One region of the Pseudomonas sp. LB3P25 genome, then DNA from elsewhere that is predicted to be linked to it. Evidence: predicted binding sites of a transcription regulator. Region 1 holds the regulator's gene; each other region holds the start of a gene.
The links. Region 1 encodes FliA, which starts transcription of late flagellar genes. Its sites were predicted from a motif close to CTAAAGTTTNNNNNNNNNNNGCCGNTAA; they were not measured.

Region 1 (7,970 bases):
TGGCCAGGGCACCGAGGTGACCGCCTTCAAGGTAGTTTCCGCCAATGATGGCGACAAACGCCATGATGATCCCGATAAGGCTTAAAACATCCATCAGATACAAGCCTCGACCAGATGCTTGCCAATATCGTCCAGGCCGTACACCGCATCGGCGAGTTCAGCTTTGACGATGGCCATCGGCATGCCGTAGATCACGCAGCTGGCTTCATCCTGAGCCCAGATTGCACTGCCGCCCTGCTTGAGCAGACGCGCGCCTTCACGACCGTCGGCGCCCATGCCGGTCAATACGACCGCCAGAACTTTGTCACCGTAAGACTTGGCCGCGGAACCGAAGGTGATGTCCACGCACGGCTTGTAGTTCAGACGTTCGTCACCCGGGAGGATTTTCACTGCGCCACGACCGTCGATCATCATTTGCTTGCCACCCGGCGCCAGCAACGCCAGGCCCGGACGCAGGATGTCGCCATCCTCGGCTTCCTTGACGCTGATGCGGCAGAGCTTGTCCAGACGCTCGGCGAAGGCCTTGGTAAAGGCAGCCGGCATGTGCTGGATCAATACGATGGGGGCTGGGAAGTTGGCCGGCAATTGGGTCAGAACCCGCTGCAGGGCAACCGGGCCGCCAGTGGACGTACCGATGGCGACCAGTTTGTAGGCTTTGCGTTTCGGCGCAGGCGACGACGAGGCTGGGGCATGTGCACGAGCCGGAATCGGAGCCGGTGCCGGACGCGCAGGCGCGCTGCTGCCGTAGCTGCTGACGCTGGCAGGTGCTGGCGTCGGTGCAGGCGCGGCCACCGGGGCCGGGGCGCTGTAGGTGCTTGCACGACGGTTACTGCGCGAAATACTGAGAATCTTCTCGCACAGCAGTTGCTTGACCTTCTCCGGGTTGCGGGAGATGTCTTCGAAATTCTTCGGCAGGAAATCCACCGCGCCAGCGTCCAGCGCGTCGAGGGTTACCCGAGCGCCTTCGTGGGTCAGCGAGGAGAACATCAACACCGGGGTCGGACAGCGCTGCATGATGTGCCGCACCGCCGTGATGCCATCCATCATCGGCATCTCGTAGTCCATGGTGATCACATCTGGCTTGAGGGCCAGCGCCTGATCGATTGCCTCTTTTCCGTTGGTCGCCGTGCCGACGACCTGGATATTCGGATCCGCTGAAAGAATTTCCGAGACGCGGCGGCGGAAAAACCCCGAATCGTCCACCACGAGGACTTTAACTGCCATAAACACTCCGTTAGACGGAGCGAGGCTCAGTCGCCCCGCCCCACCAGAATCAAATACGCCGTGCGGCGTAACGCTTGAGCATGCTCGGAACATCGAGAATCAGCGCAATGCGGCCGTCACCGGTGATGGTGGCGCCGGACATGCCCGGGGTTCCCTGGAGCATTTTGCCCAATGGCTTGATGACCACTTCTTCCTGGCCCACCAGTTGATCGACGACGAAGCCGATCCGCTGAGTGCCCACCGAAAGGATCACCACATGGCCTTCGCGCTGCTCTTCGTGAGCGGCAGAGCTGACCAGCCAGCGTTTGAGGTAGAACAATGGCAGCGCCTTGTCCCGCACGATCACCACTTCCTGGCCGTCCACCACGTTGGTGCGCGACAGGTCGAGGTGGAAGATCTCGTTGACGTTCACCAGCGGGAACGCAAACGCCTGGTTGCCGAGCATGACCATCAGCGTTGGCATGATCGCCAGGGTCAACGGGACCTTGATGACGATCTTCGAGCCCTTGCCCTTGGTCGAATAGATATTGATGGTGCCGTTGAGCTGGGCGATTTTGGTTTTCACCACGTCCATGCCCACGCCGCGTCCGGAGACATCGGAAATTTCGGTCTTGGTCGAGAAACCCGGCGCGAAGATCAGGTTGAAGCAATCGGACTCGCTGAGGCGATCGGCTGCATCCTTGTCCATCAAGCCTTTTTTCACGGCAATGCCGCGCAGAACATCGGCGTCCATGCCCTTGCCGTCATCGGAGATGGACAGCAGGATGTGGTCGCCTTCCTGTTCAGCGGACAGGATCACCTTGCCGCTGCGAGGCTTGCCCATTGCTTCGCGCTCGGCCGGCTCTTCAATACCGTGGTCGACCGAGTTGCGCACCAAGTGGACCAACGGGTCGGCCAGGGCCTCGACGAGGTTCTTGTCGAGGTCGGTTTCTTCGCCGACCAGTTCCAGGTTGATCTCTTTCTTGAGCTGGCGAGCCAGGTCGCGAACCAGGCGCGGGAAGCGTCCGAAGACTTTCTTGATCGGTTGCATCCGGGTCTTCATGACCGCGGTTTGCAGGTCGGCTGTGACCACGTCGAGGTTCGACACGGCCTTGGACATGGCTTCGTCGCCGCTGTTGAGGCCCAGACGTACCAAGCGGTTACGCACCAGTACCAACTCGCCGACCATGTTCATGATTTCGTCGAGACGCGCGGTATCGACCCGCACGGTGGTCTCGGCTTCGCTGGCTGGTTTTTCCGGTGGTGGCGCGGCCGGGGCGCGCGCCGGAGCCGGGGCAGCAGCGACAGGTTTCGGCGCTTCGGCTTTAGGCTCGGGCGCTTTGGCGACGGGTTTCGGTGCAACAGCCTTGGCCACTGACGCCGCAACCGAAGCGCTGGCGCCGGTAGCGGTGCCCACTTCAGTGAACTTGCCCTTGCCGTGCAATTCATCGAGCAGCGATTCGAACTCGTGATCGGAGATCAGGTCGCCGCCAGCCGCTTTAGCGGTGGGCGCAGCCGGGGCCGGAACCGCAGCAATGGCCGATTCCAACGCATCCACGGCAAAGTTGCCCTTGCCGTGCAACTGATCGAGCAGTGCTTCGAACTCGTCGTCAGTGATATCGGAGCTGTCGCCTGCCGCTTTCGGGGCAGCCGGTGCGGCTGGCGCCGGGGCTACCGCATCGACGGCGAACTGGCCCTTACCGTGCAGCTGATCGAGCAACGACTCGAACTCGGCATCGGTAATTTCGTCGCTGGTAGCGGCATTACCCGCCGGCAGCGGAGCAGCCGCCGGGGCCTCTGCCTGCGCCTTGACGGCGTTCAGCGAGTCCAGCAGTTGTTCGAATTCATTATCGGTGATGTCACCCGACTCGCTTTCAGCAGCCGGTGTTTCGACCACGTCGGCTACCGGTGCGGCTTCTTCAGTTTGCGGCTCGGCCAGACGGGCCAGCGCTGCCAGCAACTCAGGCGTGGCAGCCGTGATCGGACTGCGCTCGCGGACTTCGGTAAACATGCTGTTCACCGCATCCAGCGCTTCGAGAACCACGTCCATCAGTTCCGAGTCGACGCGACGCTCACCCTTGCGCAGGATGTCGAACACGTTCTCGGCGATGTGACAGCACTCCACCAGCTCGTTGAGTTGGAGGAAGCCGGCGCCTCCTTTTACAGTGTGAAAACCGCGAAAAATTGCATTGAGCAAGTCCGCATCATCCGGTCGGCTTTCAAGCTCGACCAGCTGTTCGGACAGTTGCTCTAGAATCTCGCCGGCCTCAACCAGGAAATCCTGAAGGATCTCTTCATCGGCGCCGAAGCTCATGTGTAGGGGTGCTCCTAGAATCCAAGGCTGGAAAGCAAATCGTCTACATCGTCCTGACCGGACACAACGTCTTCTCTTTTATCGGCATGAATCTGCGGACCTTCACCCTGAGAGAGATGTTTTTGCGGATCTTTTTCTGCCAGCATCGCTTCATGGTCATGTTCGATGCCCGCAAAGCGGTCCACCTGGCTGGCCATAAGCACGAGCTTGAGCAGGTTGCTTTCAACTTCGGTGACCAATTGGGTCACGCGCTTGATCACTTGACCGGTGAGGTCCTGGTAATCCTGAGCGAGCAGAATGTCGTTGAGGTTGCTCGACACAACCCGATTGTCTTCGCTGCTGCGTGTCAGGAAACCGTCGACTCGCCGGGCCAGTTCGCGGAACTCTTCAGCCCCGACTTCGCGACGCATGAACCGTCCCCAGTCGGTGCTCAAGGCCTGGGCTTCGTTGCTCAGGCTGTTGACCAGCGGCGTGGCGTTTTCCACCAGGTCCATGGTGCGGTTGGCAGCAGCCTCGGTCAGCTTGACCACATAACCCAGACGCTCGGTGGCATCCGTGATCTGCGAGACTTCCTCGGCTTGCGGCATGTGCGGGTCAATCTGAAAATTGACGATCGCGCTATGCAGCTCGCGGGTGAGCTTGCCCACTTCCTGATACAGGCCACGGTCACGGGTCTGATTGAGCTCATGGATCAGTTGCACAGCGTCGCCGAACCTGCCTTTTTCAAGGCTTTCGACCAGTTCGACCGCGTGTTTTTTCAGAGTCGATTCGAAATCGCCCTGTGAAGACTCGTAATGCTCCATAGCTCCCCCGTGGCGCAGTGGCTTCGCAAATCAACCGATGCGTTCGAAAATCTTCTCGATTTTTTCTTTTAACGCCTGGGCCGTGAAGGGCTTGACCACATAGCCGTTAACACCGGCCTGGGCTGCCTCGATGATCTGCTCGCGCTTGGCTTCAGCGGTCACCATCAGCACCGGCAGGTGCTTGAGCTTTTCATCGGCGCGCACGTGGCGCAGCAGATCGATACCGGTCATGCCAGGCATGTTCCAGTCTGTTACCAGAAAGTCGATGCTGCCGCTGTTGAGAACCGGAATGGCGGTAGTGCCATCGTCGGCCTCGACCGTGTTGGTGAACCCAAGGTCACGCAACAGGTTTTTAATGATCCGCCGCATCGTTGAGAAGTCATCAACGATGAGGATTTTCATGTTCTTGTCCAATTCGACCTCCAAGCAGTCTTAAACGCGCCCAGCACCTGGACGCGCCATTTCAATCAATCCGGCAAAGCACTCAATGACTGTCTGGAGCACAACAGATCGGGACCGGTACGGTTCAACACCCCACCCGCCGCGTTCGCAGTGTCCCCACACTGCCTTCAGCGCGCTCGCCACTCCCCCAAACGCCCCCGCAAACGGGCCGCGCACTGGCTGTGTAACTGGCTGACCCGAGATTCGCTGACCCCCAGGACCTCACCGATTTCCTTGAGATTCAACTCTTCGTCGTAGTACAGCGCCAACACCAGTCGCTCACGCTCCGGCAAATTGGCAATCGCGTCCGCCAGCGCCGCCTGGAAGCGTTCATCTTCCAGATCGCGTGACGGCTCCAGATGAGCACTGGCGCCATCCTCGTGCAGCCCTTCGTGTTCGCCGTCCTGCAACAGATCGTCGAAACTGAATAACCGGCTGCCCAGGGTGTCGTTCAAAATCCCGTAATAATCGTCGAGACTCAATTGGAGTTCGGCCGCAACCTCGTGATCTTTAGCGTCACGGCCGGTTTTAGCTTCAATCGAGCGAATTGCGTCGCTGACCATGCGGGTATTGCGGTGGACCGAACGTGGCGCCCAGTCCCCCTTGCGTACTTCATCGAGCATCGCGCCGCGGATTCGAATGCCCGCGTACGTCTCGAAACTCGCGCCTTTGCTGGCGTCGTATTTGGTCGACACTTCAAGCAGGCCGATCATCCCGGCCTGGATCAGGTCTTCGACCTGGACACTGGCCGGCAGACGCGCCAGCAAGTGGTAGGCAATGCGTTTAACCAGTGGCGCGTAACGCTCGATCAGCTCGTACTGCGCATCACGTGCCGACTTCTTGTAGAGGTTATAGCCACTGGCTGTCATAGCACGGGTCCTGCGGTTTGTTGCACGAGGCGCTCGACGAAAAACTCCAGGTGCCCACGCGGGTTGGCAGGCAGCGGCCAGGTATCGACCTTCTGTGCAATGGCCTTGAACGCCAGTGAGCACTTGGAACGCGGGAAGGCTTCGTAAACGGCGCGCTGCTTCTGCACAGCCTTGCGCACGCTTTCGTCGTAAGGCACTGCGCCGACGTATTGTAAGGCGACGTCAAGGAAGCGATCCGTGACCTTGGTCAACTTGGCGAACAGGTTGCGCCCTTCCTGCGGGCTCTGGGCCATGTTGGCCAGGACGCGGAAACGGTTCATGCCGTAATCGCGGTTCAGCAGTTTGATCAGTGCGTAGGCATCGGTGATCGAGGTCGGTTCGTCGCAGACCACCAGCAAGACTTCTTGCGCCGCGCGAACGAAACTGACGACCGAGTCACCAATGCCCGCGGCGGTGTCGATCACCAACACGTCGAGGTTGTCGCCGATATCGCTGAACGCCTGGATCAGGCCGGCGTGTTGAGCCGGGCTCAAATGAACCATGCTCTGTGTGCCGGACGCGGCCGGGACGATGCGGATACCGCCAGGGCCCTGCAACAACACGTCGCGCAGCTCGCAGCGGCCCTCGATCACGTCGGCCAAAGTACGTTTGGGTGTCAGTCCCAGCAGAACGTCGACGTTCGCCAGCCCCAGATCGGCGTCCAACAGCATGACGCGCCGACCGAGCTCAGCTAGAGCCAGGGACAAGTTCACTGACACGTTAGTCTTCCCGACGCCACCTTTGCCGCCGGTCACCGCGATCACCTGTACGGGATGCATGCTGCCCATGAATTTTCTTTACCTTGTCTTACTTAGACGGAGGCCACATTACTGGCTGCGCGTTCACTAACTGAACAATGCATGGCAGACCATCGATGTAGGTACAAAAACTGTTCATTAGTACCTCAGCCGACCTGCTTGGTCGGGCTGTGGTAAATATCAGCGAACATGTCAGCCATGGCTTCTTCGCTGGGTTCTTCTTGCATTTGCACGCTGACGGCGCGACTGACCAACTGATGACGACGCGGCAGATGTAAATCATCCGGAATCCGCGGGCCATCGGTCAGGTAGGCCACCGGCAACTCATGACTGATGGCCAGGCTCAACACCTCGCCCAGACTTGCCGTTTCATCCAGTTTAGTCAGGATGCAGCCAGCGAGGCCGCAGCGTTTGTAACTGTGATAAGCGGCCGTTAGAACCTGTTTCTGGCTGGTGGTTGCCAAAACCAGATAATTTTTCGATTTGATGCCACGACCGGCCAGGCTTTCAAGCTGCATGCGCAGTGCCGGATCGCTGGCCTGAAGGCCCGCGGTATCGATCAGCACCACGCGTTTGCGCAGCAAAGGCTCCAGCGCCTGCACCAGCGACTGGCCCGGATCGACATGCGTCACCGACACATTGAGAATGCGGCCCAACGTCTTGAGTTGTTCCTGAGCACCAATGCGGTAGCTGTCCATGCTCACCAGCGCGATGTTCTGCGCGCCGTACTTGAGTACGTAGCGGGCTGCGAGCTTGGCCAGGGTGGTGGTCTTGCCCATGCCGGCAGGGCCGACCATGGCAATCACGCCGCCCTCTTCCAAAGGCTCGACTTCCGGTGTGGCGATCATCCGCGCCAGGTGCGCCAGCAACATGCGCCAGGCCTGACGAGGTTCTTCAATATCGGTAATCAGCGCCAGCAAATCGCGCGACAACGGGCCGGACAGGCCGATGCGTTGCAGGCGACGCCAAAGGTTGGCCTGGGCCGGACGGCTGCCTTGCAGCTGATTCCAGGCCAGGGAGCCGAGTTGCACTTCCATCAGTTCGCGCAGGCTGTTGAGTTCGAAACGCATCGAGTCGAACGCCCGTGGATCCACGCCACCGGAGGCAGGTGCCGCGGCCGGTGCAGGACGACGGGGTTCCGCGTAGGTCGGTTCGATCAGCGGCTCGGCGGCGGTCAACGGCAGGCCGGCGAACAACTGGCGATTGGTGGACTTATCGCTCTCGCCATCGCTGCGCAGGCTCAGCTCGGCCTGAGCGGTGACGATCCGCGACTGGGTCTTGCGCAGCTCGTCTTCGAGTTCCATGTTCGGAACGCGCGGGGCCAGCGCCGACAACTTGTAATCCAGGGCAGCCGTCAGCTCGACACCACCGGCGATCCGGCGGTTGCCAATGATAGCGGCATCAGCGCCCAGCTCATCACGAACCAGTTTCATGGCCTGACGCATATCGGCGGCGAAAAAACGCTTAACTTGCATATACCACTACCTCAGCCGTTGGGCCCTACTGTCGCAACGATGGTCACTTGCTTGTTGTCAGGGATTTC
Region 2 (7,970 bases), 2.0 Mb from region 1:
GCTGCGCAGCAGTCGTAAAACCATCCACCGCGGTGTGTCAGAAAAACTGTGGATACCGGTTTACGACTGCTGCGCAGCCGAACGCAGGCTTCGCCAGCTGCTACAAAAGGTTTTGTACCTGTTATTGATCGGCAGTCTGCAACCCGGCCCGGGTCGGTTTGCCAAGCGCGTGAGAGAAAAATCGCCCGGCCTCGGACACCATGGTGCGATGGATGTCTTTGCGGTCTACACCATCGGCATCGGTACACAGTGCCGGCATGGCAATGATCTGCTCTTCGTTGCAAGGCGCCAGGAACACAAAGTGCCCTGCCCCGACCAGCAACTTGAAGTCCGGTGCAATCGGCAGTTTGCGCGCCAGGGCGGCGGCATTCTTGTCGAACGCCACCAGTTTGTCGCCGTCGCCGCTGTAGAGCAGCACCGGTACATGCACGTCGGCCAGGGTATGGCGACCAAACTTCAGGCTCAGCGGCGCCATGAGCAGCAAGGCGCGAACCCGCGGGTCAGCCACCGGTTGCAAGTCATCACGGTCAGCAATCAATTCACCTTGGGTGTTGCACGCATCGCGGTCATCCGGGCGTTCCTGACAATAGCGGCGCAGACGGTCCAGGTCTGGTGTCGCGCCGGACAGAATCAGCGCAGTCTCCCCGCCCGCCGAATAACCGATCACACCGACCTGATCGGCATTGACGAAGGGCGCGAGCATACGATCACCCAGCGTCGCGGTAATGGCTTCGGAAATCTGGATGGGTCGACCGTAAAGGTTACTCAACGTACCGAGGCGGCTGTGGTCTTTGGAGTTGTCACCGGGATGGATGACCGCCACCACCACAAACCCTTTGCGTGCCAGCGACGTGGCGAGGTCGTTTAAGGCCAGCGGGGTTCCGGTGTTGCCGTGGGACAGCATCAGCATCGGGAAACGACCGATGGCGACTCGGGTGTCTTCGCCCGCTTCGACCGTGTAGCCCTCGATGATGCTGGAGTGCTCCTTGTCGCTGGAGGGATAGAAGGCAATGGCGCGCATCGGCTGCAAGTCCAGAGGGTCAAGAAAACTCATCTCATGGAAGCCGACGCTCCAGTGAGGATGCGGCGCAGGCGCGGCGTGCACTGAGTTCAGGCTGCTGAGCAGACAAATCAGTAAAGTTGCACAAAGACGCACCATGGGAGGCTCCACCTGGCTACTGACCGGGGACGTTAACCCTCGACTGCATAACTCGGGCCACTTTTTAATGAAATTCCGAAACAGCCAGAAACAAAAAACTCCGTATCTGGCACTTGCGTGATCAGAATACAGAGTTTTTTGGGTATTGCCCGAGCTGTTTGATTTTCTTTACACAAGCCTTACGCAGCGGCGAACAACTGCTCGCTGATTTGCGTGTGTGCGTCGCTCATGGCTTTGGTGCGGACTTCGTCACCGTAGGCAAGGCCATGGGCACGGACGAACTCGATGTCAGTGATACCGATGAAGCCGAACAGCACCTTCAAGTACTCTTCGTGAGCCACGCCAGTGGCCTGACCGGCATGCAGACCGCCGGAGGTCGATACGATGACGACTTTCTTGCCACCGCACAGGCCTTCAGGGCCGGCTTCGGTGTAACGGAAGGTCTGACCGGCAACGGCGATGCGGTCGATCCAGGCCTTGAGTTGGGTCGGGATGGTGAAGTTGTACATCGGGGCTGCAATCACCACGGCATCGGCGGCGAGGAATTCGGCCAGCGTCGAGGCGCTCAGTTCAGCTTCGTGCTGCTGTGCGGCGTTGCGCAGTTCAGCGGTGGTACCGGCAGCAACCAGGGTCGTGGCGGAGAAATGGCTGATGGCATCGGCGGCCAGGTCGCGGTAGGTCACCACGGCAGTCGGCTCGGTGGTTTGCCAGGCTTTAACGACTTCGCTGCTCAGCTGACGGGAAGCCGAGTTGTCACCAAGAATGCTCGAATCGATATGCAGCAGTTTCATGTGGGATCTCCAGGTGAGGATCGCCACGAGGCGATCTGATGGAGAGAATCCTACAGGCGAAACCAATAGCTGATTAGACTGCAACAATGCGATAGTTCGTCCCACTGATAGAACAATCGAGCTCACACCATGCAAGACCTCAATGATCTCTACTACTTCGCCAAGGTGGTTGAAGCCGGTGGCTTCGCGGCGGCCGGGCGTTTGCTCGGAATTCCCAAGTCGCGGTTGTCGCGGCGCATCGCCGAGCTGGAAGAGCGCCTCGGCGCGCGCCTGCTGCAACGCACCACCCGACAACTGAAGCTGACCGCCGTGGGCGAACGTTACCTGCGGCACTGTCAGGCAATGCTGCTGGAAGCCGAAATGGCCGACGAAGCCGTCGCCAGCATGTCCAGTGAACCTCGCGGGCGCTTGCGGGTGTCCTGCCCCGTCGGGCTGGCCCACGAAATTCTGCCGACAGTGATTAGCGATTTCCTTGAGAAGTTTCCTCAGGTTCAACTGGAGGTCATGTTGCTCAACCGCCGCGTCGACCTGGTGACCGAGGGCGTCGATGTGGCGCTGCGGGTGCGTGAGTTGGGCGATGAGGATCCGCTGCTGGTCACCCGACGTTTGCGCCAGGCGCAGATGGCGATGGTCGCCAGCCCCGCGTTTTTGCACGGACGTGAAATAAACCACCCCGAAGACCTGAAAAACCTGCCCGTGCTCGGCGCCCTGGAAGCTGACCGCCTGGTGCATATCCGCATGCTCGACCAACAGGGCAAAAGCTGCGATCTCACCCTCGAAGCGCGATTGGGCATCGACGACTTTATCGTGCGCAAGGCCTGCACACTCGCCGGCCAGGGTTTTACGATGCTGCCGATGATGTATTGCGAGCAGGAACTGGAAAACGGCTCGCTGGTGCAGTTGCTGCCCGATTGGTCGCTGCCTGGCGGCTGGCTGCAAGCGGTCTACCCTCATCGGCGCGGGGTGATGCCGGCCGTACGCGCCTGGCTCGACCATTTGATCGAATCATTCAATGCCTGTGGGGACCGACTGATATGAAGGCTGGACGTATGAGCGAAGAGGACGTCGCGCAATTCTGTCTCGCGCTGCCGGGTGCGCGGGAAGACTACAAGTGGGGTGGCGTGCGGGTGTTTTCGATTGCGGGGAACAAGATGTTTGCCTTGCAGAATCTGCGAGGCGACTCCCTGGCCTTCAAGGTCGACAAGGATTTGTTTCTCGGCCATTGCGACCGCCCGGGAATCCGCCCGGCGCCGTACCTGGCGCGGGCTCAGTGGATCATCATGGAAACGCCCTATCCGTTGGGCACTGAAGAGCTGCAAGGCTTGTTGCAGTGTTCCCATCAATTGGTGGTGAGCAAGTTGCCCAAGCGCACTCAGATCGGACTCCTGCTTTAGAACCTTCTCTTTTAGGGCAATGCGAACAGATGGGCGCCGAGAAACAGCTGATCGATCCAGAACACTTCATGCATCAGCACGATGACCCAGAACACCAACTGAAACGAGAGCTTGCGCGTCTTGTGCCGAAACAGCTGCTGCGCCAGTAAGGCGCCCGGCCAGCCCCCGGCGAATTCCACCGCATGCAACACGTTCTCTGGTGTGCGCCAATTGTCGGCGCGAGCTTTGCGCTTGTCGCTCCAGTACAGCAAGAACGCCAGCAGGCTGGCGACCCCGTACGCAGCCAAGGGAATCATGGAAACCCCACGCAGCCACAACGACATCGAGCCGTACAGCGGCAGCGCGCACAGGACCGCAAACACCACCAGTTTCAGCTGGGAATTGCGGATCTCTCCACCGGGTTTGTTGCGCGCGCTGGCGTCGTTCATGGCTTGACCGCGGCCCAGTCAACCCAGCCAAACTGCCAGGTGGCCAGGATGACCAGGCCGAATGCAATGCGATACCAGGCGAACGCTGCGTAGCTGTGGCTGGCGATGAACTTGAGCAAGCCCCTGACGGCAATCATTGCAAAGATGAACGCGGTGACGAAGCCGATCGCGAACACCGGAAAATCCGCCGGGACGAACAGGTGGCGGTATTTGTAGCCCGAGTAAACGGCCGCAGCGACCATGGTGGGCATCGCCAGAAAGAACGAGAACTCGGTGGCGGTCTTGCGCGACAGCCCGAACAACAAGCCACCAATGATGGTCGAGCCGGAACGCGAAGTACCGGGAATCATCGCCAGGCACTGGGCGAAGCCGACTTTCAGGGCGTCTTTCCACGTAATCTCATCGACGGTTTCGGCATGCACTTCATGCTGACGCTTTTCGGCCCACAACATGACGATCCCGCCCACAACCAACGCCGCAGCAACGGTAATCGGGTTGAACAGGTACTCGTGGATCAAATCGGAAAAAATCACCCCCAGTACCACGGCCGGCATGAAGGCAATCAACAGGTTTGCGGTAAAGCGGCGAGCGCCGGGCTGTGTTGGCAAACCGGTCACCACATCGATGATCTTGCGGCGGAACTCCCACACCACCGCCAGAATCGCCCCCAGCTGAATAATAATGTTGAAAGCGATGGCCCGCTCGCCACCGAAGTTGAGCAAGTCCGCCACAATGATTTGGTGACCGGTACTGGAAATGGGCAAAAACTCCGTCAGCCCTTCTACTACGCCTAAAATCAATGCCTGCAAGGCCGTCCAAAGATCCATCAATCCCCCAAAGGCAATGCGCAAAAGCATGCCCCGTTAATATTTGTCAGAGCGTTTACTGCGATCAGCGTAGCTGAAGTCCCGCGCGCACAGGATCCAGACGAAACCATAAAAATTCCGTGAAAATTCAACTTGGATTCAGGTTTTTCCGCGCGGGGCCGAAATCCTATCAGACAAGTCTGATTAGCGCTGCCGCGTTATTGGACTTGGGTCGGATATGACCGATCGACAAAGTGTGGTTGGATGCTGGCGATCATTTATTACAAGAAAAAGAAACCGGAGTGACAGCGTTATGAACAGCTTGCGCAGTATGTCGATCAGCCGACGTTTGTGGCTCATCTTGATCGTGGCCGTCCTGATGCTAATGACGTTGGGCGTCTTGATGCTCAAGCAGATTCACGATGACCTGTACCACGCCAAGGCTCAGAAAACCCAGCATGTGGTGCAAACCGCCAGTGGCATTCTGACCTACTACCATGATCTCGAAACCGCCGGCACGCTCACCCGCGATGCCGCGCAGAAGCAGGCACTGAGCGCCGTTCGCGGTCTGCGTTATGACCAGAACGACTACTTCTGGATCAACGACCTGACGCCGGTGATGATCATGCACCCGGCCAACCCGAAACTCGATGGCCAGAACCTCTCGGCAATCCGCGACCCCGACGGTTTTGCCCTGTTTAACGAAATGGTCGCCGTCGCCAAGTCCAAGGGTGCCGGCACGATCGACTATCGCTGGCCGAAACCCGGCGCCAGCGCGCCGGTAGAAAAAACCTCCTACGTCAAACTCTTCGAACCCTGGGGTTGGGTGATCGGCTCGGGCGTGTATATCGATGACATGCAGGCCGAGTTCTATGGCCAGGTCTGGAAAGCCTCGTTCGTGGGGCTGGTGATTGCCCTGATCATGGCGCTGCTGGTCATCCTGATTGCCCGCAGCATCGTGCGTCCGCTGCAGGAAACTGTGAACGCCATGGCCAACATCGCCAGCGGCGAGGGCGACCTGACCCGCAGCCTCGACACCCATGGCCAGGACGAAGTCACGCAACTGGCACGACACTTCAACGCCTTCACCGCCAAGCTGCGACTGGTGATCCGTGAACTGCAAGTGTCCGCCAGTGCCCTGGGCCAGTCTTCCAGCGAGCTGGGCAACGACGCCGCCCAGGCCCAGCAACGCAGTCAGCAACAGTCCCAGCAAATGGAACTGGTGGCAACGGCAATCAATGAAGTGACGTATGGCGTACACGACGTCGCGAAAAACGCCGAGCACGCCGCCAGCGAAATGCGCGATGCCGAGTCTCAGGCGCAGCAAGGCCAGGTCAACATCGATGGCAGCCTGCAACAGATCGACAAGCTGTCGTCCACCATCGATCAAGCGGTGGAAGTGATTCGCACCCTGGCCGCCGAAAGCACGCAGATCGGCAGCGTCCTCGAAGTGATCCGTTCCATCGCCGAGCAAACCAACCTGTTGGCCCTGAACGCGGCCATCGAAGCGGCCCGGGCCGGCGAGCAGGGTCGCGGTTTTGCGGTGGTGGCCGATGAAGTGCGACTGCTGGCCCAGCGTACCCAGAAGTCCACGGCCGAGATCCAGTCGATGATCGAACGTCTGCAAAGCCACTCCGAAGCGGCGGTCAAAGTGATCGGCGACAGCAGCCGTGCATCGCAGTTGACCATCGAGCAGGCCGGCCTGGCCGGTGCAAGCCTGAATGCCATTGGCCAGGCGCTGCGTAACCTCAACGGGCTGAACGCCTCCATCGCCAGCGCGACCTTGCAGCAGGCGCATGTGGTCGAGGACATCAACCAGAACGTCACCCAAGCGGCCGGTTTGTCCCACAGCACGGCGCTGGCGGCCGAACAGTCGAGCGTGGCCAGCGTTCATCTGAAGGAATTGAGTGAGCAGTTGAACGGTCTGCTCAAGCAGTTCCGGGTGTAACCGCCTTTGTAGCAGCTGTCGAGCTCGCGAGGCTGTGGCGAGGGGATTTATCCCCGTTGGGCTGCGAAGCGGCCCCTGTTTTTCCAGCCACACCGCGTCCAATGGATTACGACGGCTTCGCCGCCGAACGGGGATAAATCCCCTCGCCACAGTCTCGCAGGCTCGGCAGCTGCTACGGAGGGCGCACACCGGTTCTACTCGGCATCGTCTGCCGTTACAATCGCCGCCCTCTTCGACTTCCCCCAAGGAACCTCCATGTCCGGGCTTGAACTGTTTGCCGCCGCCCTCGGTGTCATCGCCGTCTGGTTGACGGTCAAACAGAACCCCTGGTGCTGGCCGATCGGCCTGGTCATGGTGCTGCTTTATAGCTGGATCTTTTTTGAGGTGAAGCTCTACTCGGACATGCTGCTGCAGGTGATCTACGCTGCATTGCAGCTTTATGGCTGGTGGCAGTGGACGCGTGCAGGGGACGCGCACCAGGGTCGGCGGGTCAGCCAACTCGACGGTAAATCGGTCGCTTTCAGTCTGGTCATTGGAGCACTCGGCAGTCTGTTGCTGGGCGCTGCGATGGCGAACTGGACCGATGCCGCCCAACCCTGGCTCGATGCAGCACTGACTGGCTTCAGCCTGGTGGCGCAGTGGTGGATGGCACAAAAACGCGTTCAATGCTGGCCGCTGTGGTTCGCCCTGGATGTGATCTTCGTCGGGCTGTTTATCTACAAAGCGCTGTACCTGACCGCCGGGCTCTACGCGCTGTTCGCCCTGATTGCCGTGCAAGGCTGGCGGGAATGGCGGGCCGATCCGGCGTTGCGCACATGAAGGTTCTGGTACTCACAGGCCCCGAATCCAGCGGCAAGAGTTGGCTGGCAGCCGAGTTACAACAGCATTTCGGCGGGGTCCTGGTAGACGAATATGTACGCTGGTTCATCGAACAGAACCCGCGAGACACCTGCCTGGCCGACATTGAGGAAATCGCCCGCGGACAGCTGAAATGGGAGGACGAGGCGCGCGCCCGACAGCCGCAGTTGCTGATTCTCGACACTCACTTGCTGAGCAACATCCTCTGGAGCCAGACCTTGTTTGGCGCTTGCCCGACGTGGATCGAGCAAGCATTGCTGGCACGGCACTACGATCTGCATTTGCTGCTGAGCCCTGAAACCGTGGCCTGGCATGACGACGGGCAGCGCTGCCAACCGCAACTGGCAGAACGCCAGGCGTTTTTCCAGGCCAGCCGCCAATGGCTTGACCTGCATCGCCAGCCTTGCCAGGTTCTGCATGGTGATTGGAAACAGCGCAAGGACGCGGCATTCGAGGCTGTGACGCGCTTGCTCAAGGCCTGACAGGGTTACCCCGCCCTGCCGCAAATGTCCATTCCTGAAACACCCACCCCTGCGCAAACCCTCGAGCTAAAGCGGCCCGAGCACTCCGGCAAGAACATGTTAAG
Region 3 (7,970 bases), 2.4 Mb from region 1:
CCGAACTCTGCCGCCCGGACAGCCGTGGCCAGCTCAAGCCTGTGGCGGCCAACGTCGACATGATCGTGATTGTCTTCGCGCCACTGCCCGAGCCCCATGCCAACCTGATCGACCGTTATCTGGTTGCTGCAGAGCACGCCGGCATCCGGCCGCTGCTGTTGCTCAACAAATTCGACCTGATCGACGAGCAGAACGCCCCGGCGTTGAATGCCTTGCTGGCGGTTTACCGCACGCTGGGTTACCCGGTGCTGGAAGTTTCGGCGCACCACGGCAACGGCATGGAGCAACTGCAGGAACAGCTGGACGGACGCATCAGTGTGTTCGTCGGCCAGTCCGGTGTCGGCAAATCTTCGCTGGTCAACAGCCTGCTGCCTGAAGTCGAAGCCCGTGTCGGCCCGCTGTCCGAGTTGTCCGGCCAGGGCACTCACACCACCACCACCGCGCGGTTGTTCCACTTCCCCGGTGGCGGTGAGTTGATCGACTCCCCGGGTATCCGCGAATTCGGCCTGGGCCACGTCAGCCGCGCCGACGTCGAAGCCGGCTTCATCGAGTTCAACGACTTGATCGGCACTTGCCGCTTCCGCGACTGCAAGCACGACCGCGAGCCGGGTTGCGCCCTGCTCAAGGCCCTGGAAGAGGGTCGCGTGCAGCAACAACGGATGAACAGCTACCGCTCGATCATCGCCAGTTTGCCGGAAACCAGCTACTAAACAGACGTGCCAGCCGCCCCGACATTGATGGGACGGCTGGCCGCTTGTAACAACCTACAAAACAACCCACCAATTTAAACGTCAGACATTTCTGTAAGGCACCCGCACGCCTGTTTGAAGGGCATTTCTCTTTAACCGTGAAGCCCTTGTTTCAGCCCTTCAACTGCATACATTCAAGCCCTCTCCGCACATTGGCGATACCGAGGGACACTCATGCAAACCTATCATTTGTTCATCAGCCACTCGTGGAACTACTCAGACGCCCACGACAATCTGGTCCGCCTGCTCAACGCGAAGCCCGACTTCACGTTCAAGAATTTTTCGGTGCCACCGGACAACCCGATCATCGGCGCGAAAACGGACAAACAACTTGAAGAAGCCATCGAAAACAAGATTCGGCTCTGCTCGGCAGTGCTGATCATGGCGGGGATGTATTCGACCTACAGCAAGTGGATCAACAAGGAAATCGAGATCGCCAAGCGCATGAACAAGGTGATTATTGCGGTCAAGCCGTTTGGTGCGGAGCGGATTTCCACGGTGGTACGCCGGGCGGCGCACGCGGAGTGTGCGTGGAACACCAACAGCATCATCAGTGCCATTCGCACTCACGCGGCGGGTTGAACCATGCGCAAGGGACTGTTCATCGGCATTAATAACTACAGCCATGTTTCGCAATTGAGTGGTTGTAACAACGACGCGATGGCCATGGCTTCGGTGCTGAAAACCGACGCCAATGGCGATCCGAATTTCAAGAACCTGGTCCTGACCTCCGCCGAAGATTATCTGAGCCGTGAAAAGCTCGAAGGGCATATCCAGGATTTGTTTTCAGGCGATTGCAGCGTTGCTCTGCTGTACTTCGCTGGTCACGGCAACTTCGACGTCGATACGGACGAAGGCATGCTGATCCCTCAGGACTACAAATCCGCCAAGGATGGAATTCGCATCAGCGACATCCTGAATTGGGCGACCAAAGCCGTAAAAATCAAAAATAAAGTGATTATTCTCGACTGCTGCCAGGCGGGCTCGGCGGGCGAAGTGCGGGCGCTACGCAGCGAAAGCAGCATGGTGTGCGAGGGCATGACCATCCTCACCGCGTGCAAAAAGGAAGAGCCGGCGATGGAAGGCGCCAACCACGGCGTCTTCACTGGGCTGTTGCTGCAAGCATTGCACGGCGGCGCCGCGAACATATTGGGAAAGATTACCCCCGGCAGCCTCTATTCATTTGTCGACAACGCTCTCGACGCGTGGGAACAGCGCCCGGTGTTCAAGACCAATGTGTCGCAGTTCATTTCTTTGCGAGAAGTCTCGCCGCTGATCCCCAAAGAGATTCTGCGCAAACTGCCCGATTGGTTCGCCGAAGCCGAATCAATGTTCGCGCTCGACCCCAGCTACGAACCTACCGAAGCCACGTTCGACCCAGAGCACGGCGAAGTCTTCTCCCAACTGCAAAAGTGCAACCGCCACAGCCTGATCGAACCGGTGGACGCCGAACACATGTACTACGCCGCCATCAACTCCACCGGTTGCCGCCTCACAGCGCTCGGCGCCTATTACCGCGAACTCGCCCTCAAAGGACATTTCTGATGCCCGTATTCATCAGCTACCGCCATAGCGATCGGCCCCACGCCATCGCCATCAGCACCCGTCTGATTCAGGCCAACATCAAGACCTACTTCGACGTGCTGGATCCGGAATCACAGACCACTGACGACATCACCGGGGTCATCACCCGCAACATCACCGCGAGCACGCATCTGATAGCGGTGGTCTCGGACAAGACCGCGCTATCGTGGTGGGTGCCGTTCGAAATCGGTGAAGCGACCATCAGTAACCGACGGATATGCTCATTCAAGACAGAACCGGTGGAACTGCCGCTCTACCTCGATAAATGGCCAAAGCTCAGCACCGACAAGGATCTGGAGTTTTTCATTGATGCCTATCGTGAAGAAGTGGCGACCAAGCGTTCAATGACGCTGGATTCAATCAACGAATCCCTTTACGGCACCTACAGACGCAATGCCGAGCTGTTCCACGACCAGCTCAAGAACCGCATCCGACGCGGTTTCTGACAGGCGCAAAAAAGCCGCGATGATCGCGGCTTTTTTGTGGGTCACTGCTTTGGTGGCTCACCCGGTTTCGGTGCCGGGTTATCGAACAGGTTCAAGCGTTCCCGAAGCTCATGCGCCGGCAACGGTTCTTTATCCGCCGGCAACGCGTTGGGGTCCGCTGGCGTGGCAGGCACTTCGCCCGGGCCGCCCTGCCCTTGCGCTGGCTCTGGAGCCGGCTCCGCACCTTGCGAACCTTCGATGGCACGCTGGGCTTTCTTGGTCAGCACCACGATGTCGATTCGACGGTTGACCGGATTGAACGGCTTCTCGCGATCGAACAACGCCGACGAGGCATAACCGACGACCCGCGCCACCTGCGTATCCGGATAGCTGCCGGCGACCAGCGCACGACGTGCCGCGTTGGCACGGTTGGCCGAGAGTTCCCAGTTGCCGAAATCACCCGTGCCCGAATACGGCTTGGCATCGGTGTGGCCGCTGATGCTGATCTTGTTCGGCACCGCTTTGATGGTGTCGGCCATGGCCAGCAGGATGTCTTCGAAGTACGGCTTCAGACGGGCACTGCCGGAGTCGAACATCGGCCGGTTTTCGGCGTCCACGATCTGGATGCGCAAACCGTCCGGCGTGATCTCGAACAGGATCTGGTCTTTGAATTTCTTGAGTTGCGGGTTCTCTTCGACCTTGTTCTGCAGTTCTTGCAGCAACAGCTCGAGACGTTCCTTCTCGACCTGCTCGGCCATGCCTTCAACCTGCTCGGCGTCGACGGTCACCTTGTCGGGCTGCGGCTGGGATTTCACCTCGGGGTTGAGGGTGTTCTCCGGCGCCAGGGTCGGTGAGCCGCCCAGGTCGATGATGTATGGCGTGCCGCTTTCGGAAAAGCCGACCGGGTCTTTGAAGTAACCGGCGATGGCGATCTTCTGTTCAGGTGTTGCGGTGGACAGCAGCCACAGCACCAGGAAGAACGCCATCATCGCCGTCGCGAAGTCCGCGAAGGCGATTTTCCAGGCGCCCCCGTGATGCCCGCCGGCGATGCGCTTGACGCGCTTGATGATTATCGGCTGGTTATTTTCCATGCTTAACGACCGCGAACCGCTTGTTCCAGCTCAGCAAAGCTAGGACGGTGCGCCGGATACAGAACCTTGCGACCGAACTCTACCGCCAGCGATGGCGGCATGCCGGAAGCGGAAGCGACCAGCGAGGCCTTGATGGCTTCGTAGACGTTGAGTTCTTCCTTGGCATCGTGGGCCAGGGAATGGGCCAGCGGACCGAAGAAACCGTACGCGGCGAGAATACCGAAGAAGGTACCGACGAGGGCCGCACCCACGTGCAGGCCGATGGATTTCTGATCGCCTTCACCCAAGGAAGCCATGGTTACCACGATACCGAGTACCGCCGCGACGATACCGAAACCAGGCATGGCGTCGGCAATACCGTTCACCGCGTGGGATGGATGCTCGAGGTCTTCCTTGAGGCTGTAAAGCTCCATGTCGAACAGGCCTTCAAGTTCATGGGGAGCCATGTTGCCGGAGGACATGATGCGCAGGTAATCACAAATGAACGCGGTCATGCGTTCGTCTTTGAGCACGGCCGGGTACTTGGCGAAGATCGGGCTCGCAGCGGCGTCTTCGATGTCACCTTCGATGGCCATCATGCCTTCGCGGCGGCTCTTGTTGAGGATCTCGTAGATCAGGCCCAGCACTTCCAGATAGAACGTGTGGTTGAAACGCGAACTGAACATGCCCAAGGACTTCTTGAGCACGTGCATGGTCATGTGACCAGGGTTGGCCTGCAGGAATGCACCAAGGGCCGCACCACCAATAATCATCACCTCGAAGGGCTGAATCAGGGCGGCAATTTTGCCGTGGGAGAGCACGTATCCGCCGAGCACGCTCGCGAATACGACGATGATGCCGATTAATTTAGCCATAGGTAGGAGAGCACTTACTGAGTCGGGTTCAAGGTCATATTCGGAAGTTAAAAAATCTCTTCTTCTACTTATCGGCAAAACTGCGCCAGACTATAGCCAGTTCAGGCGAAAAGCCAATTTGGCCCGCTCCGGGCATAGGTAATGCAGACGATGATCGCGTCCAACCATGGCTAACGAAACGAACGTTCCAACTCCAAAACCAACCACTCTCGAAGGCTGGGTCAAGCTTCTCGATGGCGTGCGCCTGCCGGTTCCGCAAGCCAGTCATGACCGTGTATGCAAAGCCATCGCCAACAGCCGCAGCTCCCTGCGCGATATCGCCGAACTGATACAGGACAGCCCCGCGTTGGCCTTGAGCGTGATTCGCGAAGCCAATCGCCACACCCATGGCAGCATGACCGAGCCTGCGGAAAACCTTGAGGTAGCGATCAATCGCCTCGGTTTGAAGCGCACCGAAGAACTGCTCGCCCGCCTGCCCGCCGAACCTCAGTCCGACATCCCGGTTGCCCTGCGTCAGCTGCAACTGATCAGCCAGCACGCGACCCAACAGGCCAACGGTTTTTTCGCCAGTCGCCTGGCCCGGCTGTGGCAAGACATCCACTGGGGCAGCCTGCTGTTTCTCTCGCCGCTCTGGCCCATGGCGTTGACCCATCCGCAGTTGCTCGAAGAGTGGGAGCTGCGGGTCATCCACAAAGGCGAGTCGGCGCACAAAGTTGAAAAGCAATTGTTCGGCGCACGCCTGCTGGATATCTGCCTGGCGCTCGTGGACATCTGGCGCCTGCCGATCTGGGTGCAGCAGGGTTATCGGCTGCTGCTCAACGAGCAGCGTGAGCTGGTGAAAGTGCTGCGCATTGCCCGCGACAGCGATCATCCATTACGCCAGCAGAACCGCCTCGATGACGATCCGACCCTGCGCCGCTGGCTCAATCAACCGGCCAATACGGTGCTGCTGGCCAATGGTCTGGCGCTGTCGGCACAACAGGCCTGGGACAGTCCGCACAGTGAACGCTGGCAGTACCTGACCAGTCTTTACCTGCAAATGCCGATGGACGAAGTGCAGCAGCAGTTGCACCAACAGGCCGCCAACAGCGCCCGCCATCACGCCATGCCGGACCTTTGGCACCCGGCCGTGTCGCTGATCTGGCCGTGGGGCATGAACCGTGTCCATGCCGGTTTGCTGCCAGCCCCGGCACCGACTGCCGAAGACCTGGCGAAGTGGCGCAGGCAGTGTGCCGAGTTGCTGGTCGAGCCCAGTCGCTTCACCAATGCCATGCACTTGACCACCTCTGCCCGGGACGCGTTGGTCGCGTGCGGCATGCGTCGGGTGATGATCCTGATGGCCGACCGCACTCACGACAATCTGCGGGTGCACCAGACGGCCGGATTGCCAAAAGAAGTGGCCGGCCTGAACTTCGCCGTCAGCCAGAGCACCGTGCTGCAACGCCTGCTCTCGCAGCAGGCCCAGGTGCGACTGACACCAGACAACACTGCGCAATTCTCGGCCCTGTTGCCGGCCAGCCTGCGCTCACAGTTCGGCGGCGAACACTTGCTGCTGCGTTCACTGGTCAATAATGGTCGGGTGATCATGATTGTGGTGGCGGATCAGGGCGGCGGACCGTTCTCGGAAATCACCGTGCAAGCCTTTGGCAAAACCGCGCAGTGCATCGAGAAAGCGCTGCACAGCTTTAGCCACCGCTAGGACCTGATGCCGGTGTAGCAGCTGTCGAGCCTGCGAGGCTGCGTTCGGTTCGGGCCGCGTTCGGACGCAGCAGTCGTGAATCCGGCTGATGCGGTTTGCCTGACGTACCGCAAGTTATGGTTTTACGACTGCTGCGTCCGAACGCGGCCCGAACCGAACGCAGCCTCGCAAGCTCGACAGCTGCTACGGCCCGGCATTAACCGCCAGGGCCCGTCATCCGTTATTTCCCGTGCCGAAATAACTGATAACAGGCCCTCATGACGCTGCGCTACAATCCTCCCCCTTTGTGCTCTGGAGACCTCACATGTCTGACTTCTCTGGCTTGCCGCTGGTCATCGAGCCGAGCGACTTGCTCCCGCGTCTCGACGCCCGCGAACTGATTCTGGTGGACCTGACCAGCAGCGCCCGTTATGCCGAAGGGCATCTCCCCGGTGCGCGTTTTGTCGATCCGAAACGCACGCAACTCGGTCACGCTCCTGCGCCGGGACTGATGCCGCCGCAAGCGGCACTCGAAGCGTTGTTCGGCGAACTGGGTCATAACAAGGACGCGGTCTACGTGGTCTATGACGACGAAGGCGGCGGTTGGGCCGGGCGCTTTATCTGGCTTCTGGATGTCATCGGCCACAGCAACTACCACTATGTCGACGGCGGCCTGAAGGCCTGGCTGGCAGAAGGCTTGCCCATGTCGATCCAGATCCCGGCAGCGGTCGGCGGCCCGGTCGCCCTGACCCTGCACGACGAACCCACCGCCACCCGCGAGTACCTGCAAAGCCGACTCGGTGCCGCCGACCTGGCGATCTGGGACGCGCGCGGGCCGCTGGAGTATTCCGGCGAGAAAGTCCTGGCGGCCAAGGCCGGGCACATTCCCGGCGCGGTCAATTTCGAATGGACCGCGGGCATGGATCAGGCGCGCAACCTGCGTATCCGCACCGACATGCCGCAGATCCTGGAAAAACTCGGGATCAGCAAAGACAAAGAAGTGATTACCCACTGCCAGACTCACCACCGTTCTGGTTTCACCTATCTGGTGGCTAAATCCCTCGGTTATCCGCGGGTCAAAGGCTACGCCGGTTCCTGGGGCGAATGGGGTAACCATCCCGATACGCCCGTAGAGATTTAAGGTTTTTAAGGACAGTTAATGAATAAGCGTTTGTTTATCCTCAGCCAATACTTGCTGCCTCATCACCTGCTGTCGCGACTGGCCGGCTGCATTGCCGAATGCCGCGTGCGCTGGTTCAAAAATGCCCTCACCGCCTGGTTCGCCAAGCGTTATCAGGTGGACATGTCGCAGGCGCTGGTCGAAGACCTGACGGCCTACGAGCACTTCAATGCGTTCTTCACTCGCGTCTTGAAGGACGGCGCTCGCCCGCTGGACGAGATGCCAGGCGCGATCCTCAGCCCGGCCGACGGTGCGGTCAGCCAACTCGGCCCGATCGAACACGGTCGTGTGTTCCAGGCCAAGGGCCACAGCTTCAGCGTGCTGGAATTGCTGGGCGGCGATGCGGCCAACGCAGCGCCGTTCATGGGCGGTGATTTCGCGACTATTTATCTGTCGCCGAAGGACTACC

Region 2: a site for FliA is predicted at 4,737-4,764, ahead of ACYZTW_RS15600 (methyl-accepting chemotaxis protein). Genes of this name have one in related genera too.
Region 3: a site for FliA is predicted at 4,772-4,799, ahead of motA (flagellar motor stator protein MotA). Genes of this name have one in related genera too.

What each region holds. Positions count from the first base shown of each region.
Region 1 covers NZ_CM142711.1:5,430,419-5,438,388, forward strand. Annotated here, with positions in the region: gene ACYZTW_RS24985 (flagellar motor protein) at 1-94, opposite strand, end outside; gene ACYZTW_RS24990 (protein-glutamate methylesterase/protein-glutamine glutaminase) at 94-1,224, opposite strand; gene ACYZTW_RS24995 (chemotaxis protein CheA) at 1,274-3,517, opposite strand; gene ACYZTW_RS25000 (protein phosphatase CheZ) at 3,532-4,320, opposite strand; gene ACYZTW_RS25005 (chemotaxis response regulator CheY) at 4,351-4,722, opposite strand; gene fliA (RNA polymerase sigma factor FliA) at 4,890-5,630, opposite strand; gene fleN (flagellar synthesis regulator FleN) at 5,627-6,457, opposite strand; gene flhF (flagellar biosynthesis protein FlhF) at 6,574-7,902, opposite strand; gene flhA (flagellar biosynthesis protein FlhA) at 7,914-7,970, opposite strand, start outside.
Region 2 covers NZ_CM142711.1:3,439,768-3,447,737, reverse strand. Annotated here, with positions in the region: gene ACYZTW_RS15630 (alpha/beta hydrolase family protein) at 122-1,159, opposite strand; gene ACYZTW_RS15625 (FMN-dependent NADH-azoreductase) at 1,339-1,950, opposite strand; gene ACYZTW_RS15620 (LysR substrate-binding domain-containing protein) at 2,080-2,988, shown strand; gene ACYZTW_RS15615 (MmcQ/YjbR family DNA-binding protein) at 2,985-3,344, shown strand; gene ACYZTW_RS15610 (DUF1294 domain-containing protein) at 3,356-3,772, opposite strand; gene ACYZTW_RS15605 (undecaprenyl-diphosphate phosphatase) at 3,769-4,599, opposite strand; gene ACYZTW_RS15600 (methyl-accepting chemotaxis protein) at 4,892-6,526, shown strand; gene pnuC (nicotinamide riboside transporter PnuC) at 6,782-7,345, shown strand; gene ACYZTW_RS15590 (AAA family ATPase) at 7,342-7,866, shown strand.
Region 3 covers NZ_CM142711.1:777,898-785,867, reverse strand. Annotated here, with positions in the region: gene rsgA (small ribosomal subunit biogenesis GTPase RsgA) at 1-710, shown strand, start outside; gene ACYZTW_RS03470 (TIR domain-containing protein) at 924-1,331, shown strand; gene ACYZTW_RS03465 (caspase family protein) at 1,335-2,294, shown strand; gene ACYZTW_RS03460 (toll/interleukin-1 receptor domain-containing protein) at 2,294-2,779, shown strand; gene motB (flagellar motor protein MotB) at 2,821-3,849, opposite strand; gene motA (flagellar motor stator protein MotA) at 3,852-4,703, opposite strand; gene ACYZTW_RS03445 (HDOD domain-containing protein) at 4,870-6,402, shown strand; gene ACYZTW_RS03440 (rhodanese-like domain-containing protein) at 6,707-7,522, shown strand; gene asd (archaetidylserine decarboxylase) at 7,541-7,970, shown strand, end outside.